DNA from 3 places in the Achromobacter sp. NPDC058515 genome. Region 1 is predicted to be linked to each of the others. Evidence: predicted binding sites of a transcription regulator. Region 1 holds the regulator's gene; each other region holds the start of a gene.
The links. Region 1 encodes FliA, which starts transcription of late flagellar genes. Its sites were predicted from a motif close to CTAAAGTTTNNNNNNNNNNNGCCGNTA; they were not measured.
Positions count from the first base shown of each region.

Region 2: the regulator FliA is predicted to act here: its motif matches at 2,938-2,964, upstream of ACFWP0_RS25080 (flagellar protein FlaG).
Region 3: the regulator FliA is predicted to act here: its motif matches at 4,179-4,205, upstream of ACFWP0_RS26915 (FlxA-like family protein).

Region 1 covers NZ_JBHXNI010000008.1:236,309-242,156, reverse strand. The annotation lists gene motA (flagellar motor stator protein MotA) at 1-415, opposite strand, end outside; gene flhC (flagellar transcriptional regulator FlhC) at 534-1,115, opposite strand; gene flhD (flagellar transcriptional regulator FlhD) at 1,148-1,450, opposite strand; gene ACFWP0_RS16295 (RNA polymerase sigma factor FliA) at 1,901-2,656, shown strand; gene ACFWP0_RS16290 (methyltransferase regulatory domain-containing protein) at 2,813-4,417, shown strand; gene ACFWP0_RS16285 (flagellin) at 4,642-5,848, shown strand, end outside.
Region 2 covers NZ_JBHXNI010000017.1:145,328-151,175, forward strand. The annotation lists gene ACFWP0_RS25065 (CaiB/BaiF CoA transferase family protein) at 1-953, shown strand, start outside; gene ACFWP0_RS25070 (acyl-CoA dehydrogenase family protein) at 953-2,119, shown strand; gene ACFWP0_RS25075 (IclR family transcriptional regulator) at 2,153-2,890, opposite strand; gene ACFWP0_RS25080 (flagellar protein FlaG) at 3,032-3,409, shown strand; gene fliD (flagellar filament capping protein FliD) at 3,554-4,942, shown strand; gene fliS (flagellar export chaperone FliS) at 4,962-5,390, shown strand; gene ACFWP0_RS25095 (flagellar protein FliT) at 5,438-5,788, shown strand; gene ACFWP0_RS25100 (flagellar hook-length control protein FliK) at 5,785-5,848, shown strand, end outside.
Region 3 covers NZ_JBHXNI010000021.1:302-6,149, reverse strand. The annotation lists gene greA (transcription elongation factor GreA) at 1-463, opposite strand, end outside; gene ACFWP0_RS26925 (methyl-accepting chemotaxis protein) at 1,127-2,746, shown strand; gene ACFWP0_RS26920 (solute carrier family 23 protein) at 2,797-4,110, opposite strand; gene ACFWP0_RS26915 (FlxA-like family protein) at 4,247-4,669, shown strand; gene ACFWP0_RS26910 (ABC transporter substrate-binding protein) at 4,793-5,848, shown strand, end outside.

The DNA.
Region 1 (5,848 bases):
TCATGTTGCCGCTAATCATGATGCGCAGGTAGTCCGTGATGAACTCCATGAGCTTCGCGTCTTTGGCGATACGGGGGTATTCGCTGAAGATCGGGCTGGAGGCCGGATCCTCGATGTGCGATTCGATGGCCATCAGGCCTTCGCGCCGGGCCTTGTTCAGCAGCACGTACAAGAGCGCCATCAGCTCCATGTACACGTCCTTGCCGTAGCGGGAGCTTTTCAGCGCGTCGGGAAGCGCCTTCTTCACCAGCAGCAGCGACTTCTTGCTGTTGCCGGCAAGGAATGCCCCAAAAGCCGAGCCGAAGATCAGCGTCAGCTCAAAGGGCTGGTAAAGCGCGCCCAAGTGGCCGCCCAGCGCTATGAAGCTGCCGACGACCGACACGATCACCACAAGAAATCCGATAACAATCAACACATCAGGCCCCTGCCAACGAAGTCTAAAACCGGCGTCAATGATCCCCTGTCGCCCCCGACCCAAAAAGGCGGGTTAGGGGGAGTTTTTCAGGGCTTTTGATGTATTTGGACGCCGCCGGTCAGGGCCGGGCGGCATCCGCGACGGGAGCGGGCCGACTGCCGGCGCGCGCCTTGGCCGCCGCGCGGGTCTTTCCCGCGCGAGGTGGCGGCCTGCAGATGGCGCACACGAAATCCGACTGCGGATCGTGGGCATGCGCGATGAAATGGCCTCCGCACTGGCGGCAGGCGGAGAGCTGCAGCATGCCGCTGTCGAAGAAGCGCACCAGCATCCAGGCTCGGGTGAAGCTCAGGACGGGTTCGGCGGCTTCGGTGGAGTCCAGGCCGGCGTTTTCAAGGTAGAGGCGATAGGCGTCGATCGTGGCGCGTATGCCTTTGCTGCTGGTGCGCGCATTCAGGAACGAATACACGTTATAGAAGAGCGAGGAGTGGATGTTCGGCAGCCAGGTCATGAACCAGTCGACCGAAAACGGCAGCATGCCCTTGGGTGGCGAACAACCGCGTATCTCGCGATACAGGCGGGCCAGGCGGTCGTGGCTGAGGCTGGTTTCAGCCTCCAGCACCTGCAGCCGGGCGCCCAGGGTAATCATGGAGCTGGCAAGCAGGATGTCGTCCGCTTCCTGAGAAACGCTCTTGGAGGCCATTACACGTATGTCCGAGTGGAATTCACAGGCCGTCAGGCCAATTCTTCAACAGGTTGCTTGGCCAGCAGGATCGTCGCATGCGCTTGCTGAAGCGCACCGCCCAGAACGTCGTGGGTCAATGCCGACAACAGGCTGTAGTCATCAAAGCGGAAACGGCACAGCAGCGAGCTGGAGCTGGCCAGCTTCACCAGTTGCGCCGGCGATAGACGCATGAGGATGTCAGCGACTTCGTTGCTGAACCCCAAGCGGAACATCGATGCAGCGTAGTCATCGCGCAGCATCCGCTGCGCAAGTAACAGATAGGACAGATTCACTTCGCGAATGTCTGCCAGCATTGAATTTTCGACTTGTTGCACGCCCAACTCCCTATCCCTATCCCACCGAAGGGGCTTGATAACCAGGGCGCAGGCAACGTGTGTTGCCTGCCTGCCCGCTGCATCCTGTTTTAATGCGAAATGTATCATTTGTTCGCAATTTAAGTAAAATTTACCACAGGTCATGTCATTTTCTATGACTTATATGACAAATCTTTGTTGATGTTGCGCAACTTGCCCGTTTAGATACACCTTGACATACAAGTTAGTGACAAATTTGCGCCAATTTGCCAAATAAGCATTCAAAACATTGCGTACTTCTTCGAATGAAACCCTGTTCAGTGCCGACAATGGCACCTTGCCGATCACTAAAACTTGCTAGCTTTAGCGCAGCCGCGCGCTTGTCGACAATGTCGCAAATTGACAACAATCGACAAGGCGTCACGATGGACACCGCCCGACATTCCCGCAATGCCCCACGCAGATGACAGCCTGGTCGAATATGCACCGCTAGTGCGAAAGCTGGCCCTGCAATTGCTCGCCAGGCTTCCGGCCAGCGTTGAACTCGACGACCTGATACAGGCCGGCATGATCGGCCTGCTGGACGCCGTACGCCGCTACCAGGAAACTGCCGACGCTCAATTCGAGACCTACGCCACGACCCGCATCCGTGGCGCGATGCTCGACGAGCTCCGCGGCCAGGACTGGTTGCCGCGCAGCGTCCGCACCAAGGCGCGCAAGATCGAACAGGCCATCCAGCACCTGGAACAGCGCTTGATGCGCGCGCCCACGGAGGCCGAGATCGCAGCCCAGCTCGAGATCCCGCTGAATGAATACCAGGCGCTCCTGCATGACGCCCAGGGCGTGCAGATCGTCCACTATGAAGATTTCACGACCGAACCCGATTCGGCATCCGGCCAATCGGACTGGTCCGCCACCCTGAACCACGGTTCGGCCGGGGGCAACCCGCTGGACTCGCTGCTGGCGGGCGACTTCCGCCAGGCGCTGATCCACGCCATCGACGCCCTGCCCGACCGCGAAAAGCTGCTGCTGTCGCTTTGTTATGAGCAGGGGCTGAACCTGAAGGAAATTGGGGCGATCATGAACGTGACCGAGGCCCGGGTATGCCAGCTGAGGTCGCAGGCAACGGCGCGGATCCGGGCGAAGCTGAAGGACCAGGCCTGGCAGGAGCTGCCCCAGGAGGGGCAGATCGCGCAGATCATCTAGGCGCCTCGCCCGCGCGCGGGCGCACAATTCCCCGGAAAATCGGACGCTATTCGAGCCTTCGCCGCGCGCCGGCGACTGCTAGCCTGTCGCATCGATTCAACATCCGTGCGCGGCCGCCTTCGCCAGCAGCGCATCGCCCCACCCCTGGAATTCGCAATGACCGCACCCGATCATTTGACGCAGGCGATCTCAGACGCTTACGACGAAACCCCCTATATTTCCAACCCGTTCTCGTACACGTCGCCGGGCAATCTCCGCGCGGTCGCGGGTCTCTACGGCTTGGATACGCCCCCCCTGGAAAATGCGAAAGTCCTGGAGCTGGGCTCCGCCGCGGGCGGCAACCTGCTTCCCTTTGCGCTCGCCCACCCCGGAGCGACGGTCGTGGGCATCGATCTCGCGCCCCAGCAAATCGAGGCCGGCCGGCGCATCGCCGAAACAGCCGGCGCGCGCAATCTCGATCTCCGGGCGATGAGCCTGACCGACATAACCGCGGATTTCGGGACGTTCGACTACATCATCTGCCACGGGGTTTTCAGCTGGGTGCCGCCGGAGGTGCGCGACGCCATATTCCGGATCTGCCGCGAAAACCTGGCGCCGAATGGTGTTGCCTATATCAGTTACAACACGTATCCCGGCTGGAAGGCGTCGGACGTCATTCGCGATGCCATGATCTTGAACAGTTTCGGCGCCGAAACCCCGCAGCAGAAACTCGCGCGGGCCAAGGACATGCTGGACCTGATCGAAAATGGCCTCTGGCAGAACAATCCCTTGCAGTCCGCACTGCAGGAAGCCGCGCGCAAGCTGCGCGGCCAGACGGACCATTACCTGCTGCACGAATATCTTGAGACCATCAATACGCCTTGCTACTTCCTGGAGTTCGCCGCTGCGGCGCAACAAGCAGGGTTGGCGTATGTCACCGATGCCGAACCGCAACTGACTTTCTCTTCCACGTTTGGAACGCGAGTCGCGGTGGGGCTAAATTCCCTGTCGGCAAACGCCGGCCGCGAAATGCGCGAGCAATACCTGGATTTCGCCGTGGGCCGCACTTTCCGCAAGAGCCTGCTGGTTCATGCCGAGCGCGCGGAACAGATGCTGGAGCAGCCTGAAGGCAACGCGTTCAAGGAAATGCACTTTGCCACGCACCTGGAAGCGGCGCCGCCGGCCGCGGGCGCGTCTTCGGGGCATGCGCATTACCGCACTCCCAACGGCGCCACCCTCAGCACGAAAGACCCAGCCATGATCGGCATCATCGACGCCCTGGCCGGCGTCTGGCCGCGCTCGCTTTCCTTCAATGACCTCCTGGCCATCATCGAACCGCACGCCCCGGGCGCCACGCGGGATGACCTTGCCAACGCTGCATACATGCATCTGATCACGCTGGTTCAGGGCAGCGCCTTGCATTACCGGCTGGAGGCTTCGCCCTACCTTGCCCCGGAAACAAGGCCCAGGCTCATCGCCGGCGCACTGGAGTTGATGCGGGAGGTCGGCAAGAAAGATTGCCAGGTCGGCATGCACAATTTCTGGCACCATCCCGTCACGCCGCCGCTTGACGCATTGAGCCAATCAGTTGCATCGCAGATGGACGGCAGCCTGAGCGCCGCCGAGCTGCGGACCCAAATCCGCGACGCCCTGACATCCGGACGGCTTGCCCACCCCAACGGGCAGTCCTACAAGGGCGCACGCAACCTGGAGCCCGTGGCCCAGGAATTCCTGAACGCGCTGGTGGTTCAACTGCGCAAGGCCGGCCTGCTGCTGAATTAAGGCGCGGCCATCGGCGGCCGCCCCGGGGCGGCCGCCACCAAAATGGCAAGTCCGGCGGCATATTTACGATTGCCCCAAAAAAAAGGCTAAAGATTGATTTGAGACTGCCGTAATCCTGGCAACGGAGAAATTCGAAGACACAAGTCAACGAATTCTTCCCGTTACAAAGATGGGCGGCCCCGCTGCCCGGTTTGAAGAAGCCTTTCTCTCTTGGGAGCCTAAACATGGCTGCAGTCATCAATACCAACTACTTGTCGCTCGTTGCTCAGAACAACCTGAACAAGTCCCAATCGTCCCTGGGCACCGCCATCGAACGCCTGTCGTCGGGCCTGCGCATCAACAGCGCCAAGGACGACGCCGCCGGTATGGCCATTGCCAACCGCTTCACCGCGAACGTCAAGGGCCTGACCCAAGCCGCTCGTAACGCCAACGACGGCATCTCGCTGGCCCAGACGACGGAAGGCGCCGCCTCCGAAATCAACACCCACCTGCAGCGCGTTCGCGAACTGTCGGTGCAAGCCGGCAACGGCAGCTACTCGCAAGAGCAGCTGAACTCGATGCAAGACGAAATCAACCAGCGTCTGTCGGACATCGACCGCATCTCGCAACAAACCGACTTCAACGGCGTGAAGGTTCTGTCCGCCAACGCCAAGCCCCTGACGCTGCAAGTCGGCGCCAACGACGGCGAAACGATCACCCTGAACCTGTCGGAAATCAGCGTCAAGACGCTGGGTCTGGACGGCTTCAACGTCAACGGCTCGGGCGTGACCCAGAACCGTTCGGCCACCGTGTCCGACCTGCAAGCCGCTGGCGGCACCTCGGTTGGCAACGACTGGACCGTGACCACGACCCACGCTGCCGCCACCGCCGACCAAACGTTCGCCAAGCTGGAAAACGGCAACACCGTGACCGTTGGCACGGGCACCGGCGCCACCGTCTACACGTACGACGCCGCCGAGAAGAACTTCACGTTCACCGACAAGTCGGCCTCGAACGCTGGCGCCATCACCACGCTGGCAAACTCGCTGCGTCCGGCTACCGGCACGACCACCGCCACCTACACCCACAACGGCGGCGGCACCACTGAATTCCAAGTGGACGCAACGGGCAAGGTCACGATCGGCGGCCAAGAGGCGTTCCTGGATGCCGCAGGCAACCTGACCACCAACAATGCCTCCGCAACGACCGCCACGCTGAACAGCGTGCTGACCGCCGCCGCCAACACCGGCGCTGCTGGCTCGTCGTCGGTTTCGATCGGTGGCAAGACGTACTCGAACACCGGTACCGCCAACGCTCTGTCGTTCACCAACACCATCGCCACCGATGCTCTGCTGGCCAACGTCAAGGCCAACGCTACCGCCGGCGGCGTGGTTGTGAAGCTGGGTCAAGGCATCACCAGCGCCAACGTCACCTTCACCAGCGGCGCGTCCA
Region 2 (5,848 bases), on a different contig from region 1:
AGCTGGCGGAAAGCTGCGACGCCCTGCTCTACAACATCCGTCCCCAGGCGATGGCGCGGCTGGGCCTGTCCTACGAGACGGTGGCGGCGCGCAACCCGCGCATCGCATACGTGGGGGCTTACGGCTTTGGCGAGGCCGGGCCTTATGCCGGACGCCCCGCCTACGACGACCTGATCCAGGGCCAGACCGGAATCGCCGCGCTGTCGGCCCAGCAAAGCGGCGACGTGCCGCGCTACGCCCCGCTGACCCTGGCCGACCGCGCGGTCGGACTGCACGTGGGCATTGCGCTGGTGTCGGCGGTGCTGAGCGCCCGGGCGACCGGCCGCGGCCAGCAGGTCGAGATCCCCATGTTCGAAGGGATGGCCCACCTGGTGCTGGGCGATCACCTGGGAGGCGCGACCTTCGAACCGCCGCTGGGCCCCACCGGCTATGCGCGCCTGCTGGCGCCGCATCGCCGCCCCTATGCGACGGCCGACGGGTATATCTGCCTGCTGATCTACAACGACAAGCACTGGCGCAATTTCTTCGGCCTGATCGGCCGGCCCGAACTGTCGCAAGACACGCGCTTTTGCACGCATGGGGCGCGGGCCGCGAACATCAGCGAGGTCTACGCCTTCGTCGCCGACGTGATCGGCACGCGCTCAAGCCAGGAGTGGCTGGACGATCTGGCGCGGGCGGACATCCCCGCCTCGCAGCTCTATACGATCGACGGCCTGCTCCAGGACGAACACCTGGCCGCCACCGGTTTCATCCAGGAAATGGAACACCCCTCGGAAGGCCGGATCCGCACCACGGCCCCGCTGGGCCGGTACGAGGGCACCCCGACATCCATACGCCTGCCTGCCCCGAAGCTGGGCCAGCACAGCCGCGAAGTGCTGGCCGAGGCCGGCTACGACGCGGCCCGGATCGACGCCATGGTCGCCCGTGGCATTACCCAAGATGGAAACGACTGATGGACTTTGAATTCACCCCCGAGCAATTGGCCTTGCGCGACGCCGTCTCCCGCATCTGCGACCGGTACCCCGACGAATACTGGCTGGAGCGCGACCGCGAAGGCGGCTTCCCCGAACCGCTGCACGCCGACCTGGCCCGCGACGGCTGGCTGGGCATCGCCATGCCGCAGGAGTACGGCGGCGCCGGCCTGGGCATGACCGAGGCCGCATTGATGATGCAGACCATCGCCGCCTCGGGCGCCGGCTTCACCGGCGCCTCCGCCGTCCATATGAATATCTTCGGCCTGAATCCCGTCGTGGTGTTCGGCAGCGACGAACAGCGCAGCCGCTGGCTTGAACCGCTGATCGCCGGGCGCGAGAAGGCGTGCTTCGCCGTCACCGAGCCGGACGCCGGCCTGGACACCACCAAGCTCAGCACCCGCGCCGTGCGCCAGGGCGACGAGTACGTCGTGCATGGCCGCAAGATCTGGATTTCGACGGCGCAGGTAGCCAACAAAATGCTGCTGCTGGCGCGCACCACCCCGCTGGCCGAGGTGGAAAAGCCCACCCAGGGCCTGTCGCTCTTCTATACGGACCTCGACCGCGAAAAGATCGAAGTGCGCGAGATCGAGAAAATGGGCCGCAAGGCCGTGGATTCGAACATGCTGTTCATCGACGGCCTGCGCATTCCGGTGGCCGACCGCATCGGCGAGGAAGGCCGGGGCTTCGAGTACATCCTGCACGGCCTGAACCCCGAACGCATCCTCATCGCCGCGGAAGCGGTGGGCATCGGCCGCGCGGCGCTGGACCGGGCCGTGAAGTATGCCGGCGAGCGCACCGTGTTCGGCCGTCCGATAGGCCAGAACCAGGGCATCCAGCATCCGCTGGCGCAGGCCTGGATGCAGCTGGAAGCGGCGGACCTGATGGTCTTCAAGGCGGCCAGCCTGTACGACGCGGGCAAGCCCTGCGGCCCCTACGCCAATTCGGCGAAATACCTGGCGGCCGAAGCCGGCTACAACGCCTGCCAGACGGCGGTGATGACGCTGGGCGGCATGGGCTACGCCAAGGAATACCATGTGGAACGGCTGCTGCGCGAGAGCTTCATCCCGCGCATCGCGCCGGTCAGCCCGCAACTGATCATGTGCTTTATCGCCGAAAAGGTGCTCGGACTGCCGAAGTCCTACTGAACCTGGCCTGGCCGGCGGGCGAGCGGGCCTGGATCAGGCCTGCTGCTCCAGCCCCGTGCATGCCGCCCGCAGGATCCGGGCATAGGCTTCCTGCTGAGGTTCGATCCGGTAGATCGGGCCGCCCACCGAAATGGCGTAGTGCTCGCCCGACAGCGTGACGGGCCAGGCGATGGCGCCCACGTCGGCGATCGATTCCCCGCTGTTCATGAACCAGCCCCTTTGGCGCGACAACTGAAGGTCGTCCAGCAAGGCCTCCCGCGTGACCAGGGTGCGGTCGTTGTAGCGGGTCATGGTCATGCCGGCCAGCATGGCCTCGCGCGCCGGCTCGTCCAGCAGCGAGATGAGCGCCTTTCCCAAGGAATTTGCGTGAACGTCCTTGAACTCGCCGGCTACGGGCGCGTATCGGATCGTATGCGGCGAATCCAGCACATCCAGGTAGACAACGCGGCCGTCCGACGCCAGCTTGGCGAAAACGATGGTTTCGCGGGTGGCGTCCCTTAATTCAGTGAGGCTGGGATAAACGCGGTCCAGAACAGGGTCGGCGCGCGCGATGCGCTGCGCCATCGCCAGGAGGCGCCCGGTGGGGTAATAGCCCTGGCGCCGCCCGGTTTCATAGAGATAGCCCAGGCCGGTGAGCGTGCGGATCAGCGCCAGGCAGCTGGAAACGGGGACGTCGAGCAGACGGGCCAGTTCCGACAGGGGCAACGCGCGCTTTTCGCGGGCATAGGTTTCGATGATTTCGATAACTCGCAGCGCCGTCTTGACACTCATTGCCCGGTCCGAACTATTTAGCACGTGAAACATCTGGATCCACCGGGCTAAAGTTCCCTGCGGCCATGTCGTTATGGTAACTGAGAATTCCCTGAAAACAGCGCGTTCCTCCGAGACGCCCACCTCGCCGTTGGAGTGATCATGGCCGTAACCCCGTTAGCCCCCGCGTCGTTCGCACCGTTGCCGGTCGCGCTTGCCCCCGTCGCGCCAGACCCGTCAGCAACCGCCACGCCGGCAGCCGCGAGCACGAACAGCGGAGCCTCCGACAGCGCCACCTCGGAACAATCCAATGCGCAAAAGCTGCCGCTGGAAAAGGCGCTGGACGAAATCAACGACCAGATGAAGGCCTGGTCCACCCAGCTTCAGTTCGAAATCGACCCGAATGTCCACCAAGTGGTGGTGTCGGTGGTCGACGCGGAATCTGGCGACGTAATACGCACGATCCCCAGCGAAACCGTGCTCAAAATCGCCAAAATGATCGTGAACATGCAAGGCAATGGCATCAAGACAACAGCCTGATCCGGCACTTAAAACACCGTTCGTCACATGTTTTGGCGCCCCCCGGTGAGAGAACCGCCGAATTAGGCCCGCCTTATGCCCTTACCCGGCCAATCGCCGGCACCATATTTTTGACAGAATCGCATCGCTAGGAAGGAATTTCACATGGCCACCATCACCAACCTCGGTTCGACTTCGGGCTTGCCCCTGGAAGACATCCTCACGAAGCTGCAGGCAGCCGAGGAAAAGAAGCTGGAGCTGTACACCAGCCGCCAGACCAGCTTTGAAACCCGCGTCACGGCCTACGGCCAGCTGAAAAGCGCCGTGGAAGCCGTGCAGAAGGCTGCCGCCCTCCTGGGCAAGCCCGAAACGATGGGCGCCGTGAAAGGCAGCGTGACCGGCGGCGACGCCCTGACCGCGACCGTGGCCGCCGAAGGCGCCGTGGCGGGTCAGTACACGATCAACGTGACCAGCGTTGCTTCCTCGCAGACCCTGCAATCGGGCAGCGTGGCCGACCGCAAGGCGTCCAATGGCGCCACCGGTTCATTCCAGATCGAGCTGGCCGACGGCACCAAGAAGACCGTCGACCTGAAGAACGACACTTCGCTCAACGGCATCGTCAAGGCGGTCAACGCCGACGATACCCTGGGCGTGCGCGCCACCGTCATCACCGACGGCGACGGCAAAAGCTACCTGATGCTGACAGCCAAGAACACCGGCGTGCAGGCTTCGGTCAAGTCCATCACGGTGACGGGCGACCAGTCGCTCAAGGACGTCCTGAACTACAACACCGACGCCGCCGACACCAGCGCCAAGATGACGGCCACCGCCGCCACCGACGCCGAAATCGACATCAACGGCATCACGATCAAGAGCGGCAGCAACAACATTTCGACCGCCATCGACGGCGTGACGCTGAACCTGACCGCCAAGACCGAAGCCGGCAAGCCGATCACCCTGAAGCTGGAAAGCGATCCTTCGGTGGCGAGCAAGGCGATCCAGGGCTTCGTGACCGCCTACAACACGCTGCAAACGACGATCAAGAACCTGACGGCGTTTGACGCCGACGCCGCCACCAACCAGCCGCTGACCGGCGACGGCACGACCCGCAGCATCCAGTCGTCGCTCACCAGCGCGCTGCAGTTCGTGACGGGCGAAGGCACCCTGCGGTCGCTGGCCGACCTGGGCATCACGACGAACCCAAGCACCCGCCAGCTGACGCTGGACCAGGTCAAGCTGGACAAGGCCCTGGCCTCGAACGGCGCCGACGTCTCCCGCCTGCTGGCCGGCACCGATGGCCTGGCCAAGCAGTTCGAAACGGCCACCAAGAACATTCTCGGCGACACCGGCTCGATCAAGATCAAGGAAGACGGCCTGGCCAAGTCGATCGCGAACGTGAAAGACCAGTACACCCGCGCCAAGGCAGCCAGCGAAGCCTCCATGGAACTGATGCGTGCCCAGTTCGTTCAGCTGGACAAGTTCGTCTCGCAGCAGCAGGTCACGGCCAACTACCTGACCCAGCAGTTCGCGGCCATGAACAAGTCCAACTCTTAACTCCAAGAAGATGTATTAAATGACGTACGCCGCCCGCCGTCCCACTGGCTCACACTCTGCACGGTCCTACGCCGATATCGGCCTGGAAACGCAAGTAATGAGCGCCACCCCGGAAAGGCTGATCACTCTGCTCTACCACGGTGCGCGGGCGGCGATCGGGCAGGCCCGCATCCACCTGCAGGAAGGACGCGTGGCCGAACGGGGCGCGGCAATCACCAAGGCGATCAAGATCGTCGACGAAGGCCTGAAAATGGGCCTTAACATGGAGGCGGGCGGCGACATCGCCGCCAATCTCGGCCGCCTCTACGACTACATCGTCCGCACGCTGCTGATGGCGAACCTGAAAGCGGACGTCGAACAGCTCGAGATCGCCGACCGCCTGCTGGCGGATCTGGCCGAGGCCTGGCAGACATCCATCGATCGACCTGCCGCCAGTGCACAGCTTTGATGGCCCACACGACGAATTTAGCCAGCCATCGAACGCCCGAGATTTCTATGACGTCCCTTACCCAGTACTCCGCCATCCTGGACCTGTATCAGGAGATCGCCACATCCACGGGCGAGATGTTGACGGCCGCCCAGGCCGGCGACTGGGATACGGCGCTCGCCCTCGGCCAGCTTTACTGCGAGCAAGTGGAACGCCTGCGCCAAACCGAACGCGCAAGCCCGCTGGACGATGCCGGACGCGCCATGAAGTACGACCTGCTCGTGCGCATCCTGGAAAACGACGCGCTGACACGGGATCTGGCGCTACCGCAACTGGCGCGGCTGGGTGAATTGCTGGGACGCATGAAGCGCCAGCAGACCCTGCTGTCCGCCTACGGCAACCAGGCGCCTGACGAATGAGCATCGGTCCCGCCGCACTCGGCAACGTCCTGGTGCAGCGGCTGGACGCCGTGCTTGGCA
Region 3 (5,848 bases), on a different contig from region 1:
CGCCCAGGACTTCATATTCGCGAACGCCAGCCGGGGCCTTGACCTCGACGACATCGCCTTCGCTCTTGCCGATCAACGCGCGCGCCACCGGGCTCGACACGGAAATCAGGTTCGACTTGATATCGGCTTCAACGTCGCCGACGATCTGGTACGTCACGCGATCGCCCGAATCCAGGTCCTCGATGTCGACGGTTGCGCCAAACACGGCGCGGCCTTCGGCCTCCAGGGAAGAGGGGTCGATCAGGTGGGCATTGGAAAGCGTGCCTTCAAGTTCAGCAATCCGGCCCTCGATAAAGCCTTGGCGCTCGCGAGCGGCGTCGTATTCGGCATTTTCCGACAGATCACCCTGCGCGCGCGCCTCAGCGATGGCGTTAATCACGGCAGGACGTTCCACGGTTTTCAGCCGCTGGAGCTCTTCTTGCAAGCGCTCGGCCCCGCGCACGGTCAAAGGAATGGCAGACATGTCGTTTCCCAAACAAAAGTAGAAAAACGCCCCGACGGAGCGTTCTCGGTGAAGGTCGTAACCCTGGCGCTCGCTTGCCGTCGGATGCTTGTAACGTGACGGGCGGCGCGGACGACCAAAACAAAACCCCGGCTCGGGTCGGAACCGGGGCAATCAAGGTCATATTGTGGTCAAAGTCCACGGGAATTGCAAGCCACTGGAGAAAACGTCGTTTTCGACGCATTTCGACGCTGTAACCCGCTAAAACCCGCCATTTCATCCAGGATGCCAGAGAACCGGCGGGACTTGCCGCGCGCGCCGGGCGTCATCCGCATTATTTCCGCCCATATTGCGTTGCGGAAAAGATACTCGCGAATAGGCCATTCTGTTCGTCGCCCCCTGTTTACGCAAATAGCCAGCCGGCAATATCGATAAAACAGGTATAACTAACAAATTGAGTCATTAATAACAATTAAATACAAATAGGCCGAAAGCAGAGGTTTCTCTTCTTGGGCCCGGGGGGACACGGCGGACACCCGCCGTGAAATCGATTGATTTTGCGTGTTTGCAATTCTGGCGGGCGCATCGCAGCCACCCGGCACGACGTCCGCCTGTCCTCCGCGCGGCACGCGGCCCCGGCCCGTCCCCTGTGCGGCGGATCGCTTTCAAGAACGAGGAGCCCTCATGCTGGAAAAATTGAAAGTCCGTACGGGAATGCTGCTGGTGCTGGCGTGCTTCGTGACCGCCCTGGCGCTGGCATGCGGATTGAGCTGGATGAACGCTGAGCGCAGCATGACCGAGATCGAGGACCTGAACACCGTGGCGGTCCATCAGGTCGACCCGCTCTACGAGGCCAATGCCGCGCTGCTGCGGGCAAGGCTGGCGCTGGGCGCGGCCAATGCGGCGCTGCAGACGGGCGCCACGGAACAGGCCGCGACGGCCGAACAGGACGCCGCCAGTCAGCTCAAACTGGCGCGCGAACGGTTTGCCCGCTACATGGAAGTGCCCAAGAGCGAACGCGGCCAGGCCCTGGCGCTGACGCTGCAGACCCGCTACACGGAGTACACCGCGATACTGGACGCGCTGTCCGCCGCCATCAAGGAGCGCTCGCCCGCCAGGTATCAGCAGGACGAAGGGCGCGTGCGCCAGGCGGATGCGAATTTCATCAAGGACATGCAGGTCTTCCTGGCGCGGGTCCAGGAACGCAGCGACGGGGTGTTGGCGAGCTCGCAGAAGACCTATTCCACCGCGCGGATTTCGGCGATCGCCCTGCTTTCGGCCGCCCTGCTGCTGACGGCGCTGTGCTGGACCTTCATCCGGCGCGGCGTGCTGCTGCCCCTGCAGGAAGCGGGCAGGCACTTCGACCGCATCGCCGCCGGCGACCTGACGCAGCGGGTCGAGACCCGCTCCCAGAACGAGATCGGCGCCCTGTTCGCGTCGCTAAAGCGCATGCAGGAGGGCCTGACCCGGACCGTGACGTCCGTGCGCCACGGGGTCGAGGAAATCAATGTGGGCGCGGCGGAGATCGCCACCGGCAACGCCAACCTGTCCACCCGCACCGAACAGCAGGCGGCGGCGCTGGAAGAGACGGCCTCCACCATGGAAGAACTGGCCACCACCGTCAAGCAGAACGCCGAAAACGCGGCCCAGGCCAATCAGCTGGCCGCGGTCAGCATGGACGTGGCGCAGCGCGGCGGCCACAACGTCGGGCAGGTCGTGGCGACCATGCAAGGCATCTCGGACAGTTCGCGCAAGATCGCGGACATCGTGTCGGTGATCGACAGCATCGCCTTTCAGACCAACATCCTCGCGCTGAACGCGGCCGTCGAGGCGGCGCGGGCCGGGGAACAGGGCAAGGGTTTCGCGGTGGTCGCGGGCGAAGTGCGCACGCTGGCGCAGCGCGCCGCGCAGGCTGCCAAGGAGATCAAGGCGCTGATCGAAGCCTCGGCGGACACGGTGACCACGGGTTCCGCGCAGGTCGCCGCCGCCGGCCAGACCATGCAGGAGATCGTGGCTTCCGTTCAGCGGGTGGCGGACATCATGGGGGAGATTTCGGCGGCGTCGGCCCAGCAGGCCGGCGGCATCGACCAGGTCAGCCTGGCGATTTCGCAGATGGACGAGGTGACGCAGCAGAACGCGGCGCTGGTGGAAGAGGCCTCGGCCGCGGCGTCGGCGATGGAGGAACAGGCGCGGCGCCTGGCTGAGGCCACCGCCGTGTTCAAGACGCAGTCCGGGCAGGTGATCGAGGCGTCGCCCGAGCGGATTGCGCGGACGGCGCTGGCCGCGAGGCTGTCGCGCTCCTAGGCGCATCGGCCCTGGCCGGGGCGCGTGCGCGTCCCGGCCGGCCTGCGGATTTACGTCCCGCGGCGGCGCAGCAAGGCGTACAGGATGATGGCGCCGAAGGTGGCGGTGCCGATGCCGCCCAGCGTGAAGTTGCCCAGCTTGACGGTGAAATCGCCCGCGCCCAGCACCAGCGTGACCGCGGCCACGATGAGGTTGCGGTTGTCGCTGAAGTCGACCTGGTTGACCACCCAGATGCGGGCGCCGGCAACGGCGATCAGGCCGAACACCACGACCGACATGCCGCCCAGCACGGGCGCCGGGATCGTCTGGATCAGCGCGCCGAACTTGGGCGAGAAGCCCAGCACGATGGCGATCAGGGCGGCCACCACGAAGACGAGCGTGGAATAGATGCGGGTCACGGCCATCACGCCGATGTTCTCGGCGTAGGTCGTGACGCCGGTGCCGCCCACGGCGCCGGAGACCATCGTGGCCACCCCGTCGCCGACGAAGGCGCGGCCCAGGTAGCGGTCCAGGTCCCGCCCGGTCATGGCGCTGACGGCCTTCACGTGGCCCAGGTTTTCGGCCACCAGGATGATGGCGACCGGCACGATCAGGCCCATGGCTTCCGCCTTGAACACGGGCGCGGCGAATTGCGGCAGGCCGATCCAGGCGGCGGCCGATACGGCGGAGAAATCGATGGGCTTGCCGTAGCCTAGGCCATTGGCCAGCACCGCGTAAACCACGCAGGCCAGGATCAGGCCGACCAGGATCAGCAGGCGCTGCACCATGCCCCGGGTGTACACGGCGATGCCGCCCACGCACACGATGGTGACCATCGCCATGACGCTGTCAAAGCCCGAGGCGCCCATCGCGCCCTTGGCCGCGATGGGCGCAAGGTTCAGGCCGATCACGGCGACCACCGCGCCCGTCACCACGGGCGGCATGAGCGCGTCGATCCAGTTGGCCCCGCCCCCGGCGCGCGCGTTGACAATCCAGACGACCACGCCGATCAGCGTATAGGCCAGGCCGCAGGCGATGATGGCGCCCAGCGCCACCCCGATATTGGCGTTGGCGCCGCTGCCGGCATAGCCAGTCACCGCGATCACCCCGCCGATGAAGGCGAAGCTGGATCCCAGGTAGCTGGGCACGCGCCCGCCCACGAACAGGAAGAAGATCAGCGTGCCGATGCCCGACATCAGGATGGCGACGTTGGGATCGAAGCCCATGAGCAACGGCGCCAGCACGGTGGAGCCGAACATCGCAACCACGTGCTGGGCGCCCATGGCCACGTTCTTGGGCCAGGACAGCCTTTCATCGGGCGCGATGATGACGCCGGGCTCGGCGTCGTCCGCCAGGCGCCAGCGCGGAAAATAGGAATTGGACATGGATTCCCCGGTAGGTATTGGGTATGAGCGGGCGCCAGTGTAAATGGGGCCGCGAAGGGGCGGCAACGTTTAAGTTTCAGCCAAAGATGCCGTATCAGTGGAAACCCCAAATTCCATCCCGGCAGCAGGAGCAATCATGGCGACCAATCCCATCAGCGGCATCTCCCGGACCAACAGCCTGGCCGATCTGTGGGCCGAGCGCATCCAGGCCAACAAAGAGGCCAGGAATTCCACGAGCCAGGAGGCGACCTCGTTGACCGCGGACGGCAAGGTCCGCATCAACAATCCTGGGGGGATGGCCGCGGCCAGCGCCGCGGCAACCGAAGAGACCGACAACGACGACGAATACACCCGCCAGATCAAGGAACTGCAGAAGCAGCTCAAGCGGATCATGGACCAGATCGCCAAGGTCAAGGCCAGCGGAATGCCGGCTGAAATGAAGGCGCAGCAAGTGCTGGCGCTCAATGCCCAGGCGGTGCAGATCCAGGGGCAGATCGCTCAGGTGATGGCGCAGCAGGCCCGGGCCTCGCAGGGCGGCGGCGTGTCCGCCACGGCGTAGCGCGCGACGCGGACGCCTGCCCGAGGCGTCCGCGATGATGGACCGCATCAAAATTTCTGATTGGACGCCTGGCGGACCGCCCAGTACTGTCTCCGAACAAATCTAAAACCACGGAGACAAACCATGCACGCAATGCGCACAGCCCTTGCAGGGGCGCTGCTGGCCGTCTGCGCGGCGCCCGCCCTGGCAGGCACCGTCACGGTGATCACGTCGTTCCCCAAGGACCTGACCCAGGCCTACAAGACCGCGTTTGAAAAGGCCAACCCCGGCATCACGCTGGAGATCCTGAACAAGAACACCGTGTCCGGCATTGCCTATGTGCGCGAGACGCCCGCCGGCCAGCGGCCCGAGGTGTTCTGGGCCAGCGCGCCCGATGCCTTCGAGGTGCTGGGCCGCGACAAGCTGCTGGTCAAGTCGTCCGACGTGGCGAACAAGAACGTGCCGGACAAGATCGGCAACTACCCCATCAACGATCCCGGCGGCATGTATCTGGGCCAGGCGCTGGCGGGCTACGGCATCATCTACAACACGCGCTACATTGCGGCGCACAAGATTCCCGCCCCGGTGGAATGGAAGGACCTGCTGTCGCCGAAATGGTTCGGCCACGTAGGCATCACCTCGCCCTCGCGCTCGGGCACAATGCACCTGACGGTCGAGACCATTCTGCAGGGCGAAGGCTGGGACGACGGCTGGCGCACGCTCTTGCGCATGTCGGGCAACAGCAGCGCCGTCACCGAGCGCTCCTTCGGGGTGCCCGACGGCGTGAACAACGGCCAGTTCGGCGCCGGCCCGGTCATCGACTTCTTCGGCCTGTCCAGCAAGTACTCCAAGTTCCCGGTTGAATTCGTCTACCCCTCCGAAACCGCCATCGTGCCGGCCAACATCGCGCTCATCGAAGGCGCGAAGAACACCGAGGAAGGCAAGAAGTTCATCGCCTTCACGCTGAGCCAGGCGGGCCAGGAGCTGCTGCTGGAGCCGAAGATCTCCCGCCTGCCGGTGCTGCCCTACTCGGCGCTGGCCGGCAAGATTCCGCCGGGCTATCCCGACCCGGCCGAAATCGCCAAGCGCAGCAAGGTCCAGTTCGACGCCGACCTGTCCCAGTCGCGCTACTACGTCGTGCAGTCGCTCTACGACCAGACCGTCACGTTCCGGCTGAAGGAACTGCAGGCGGCCACCAAG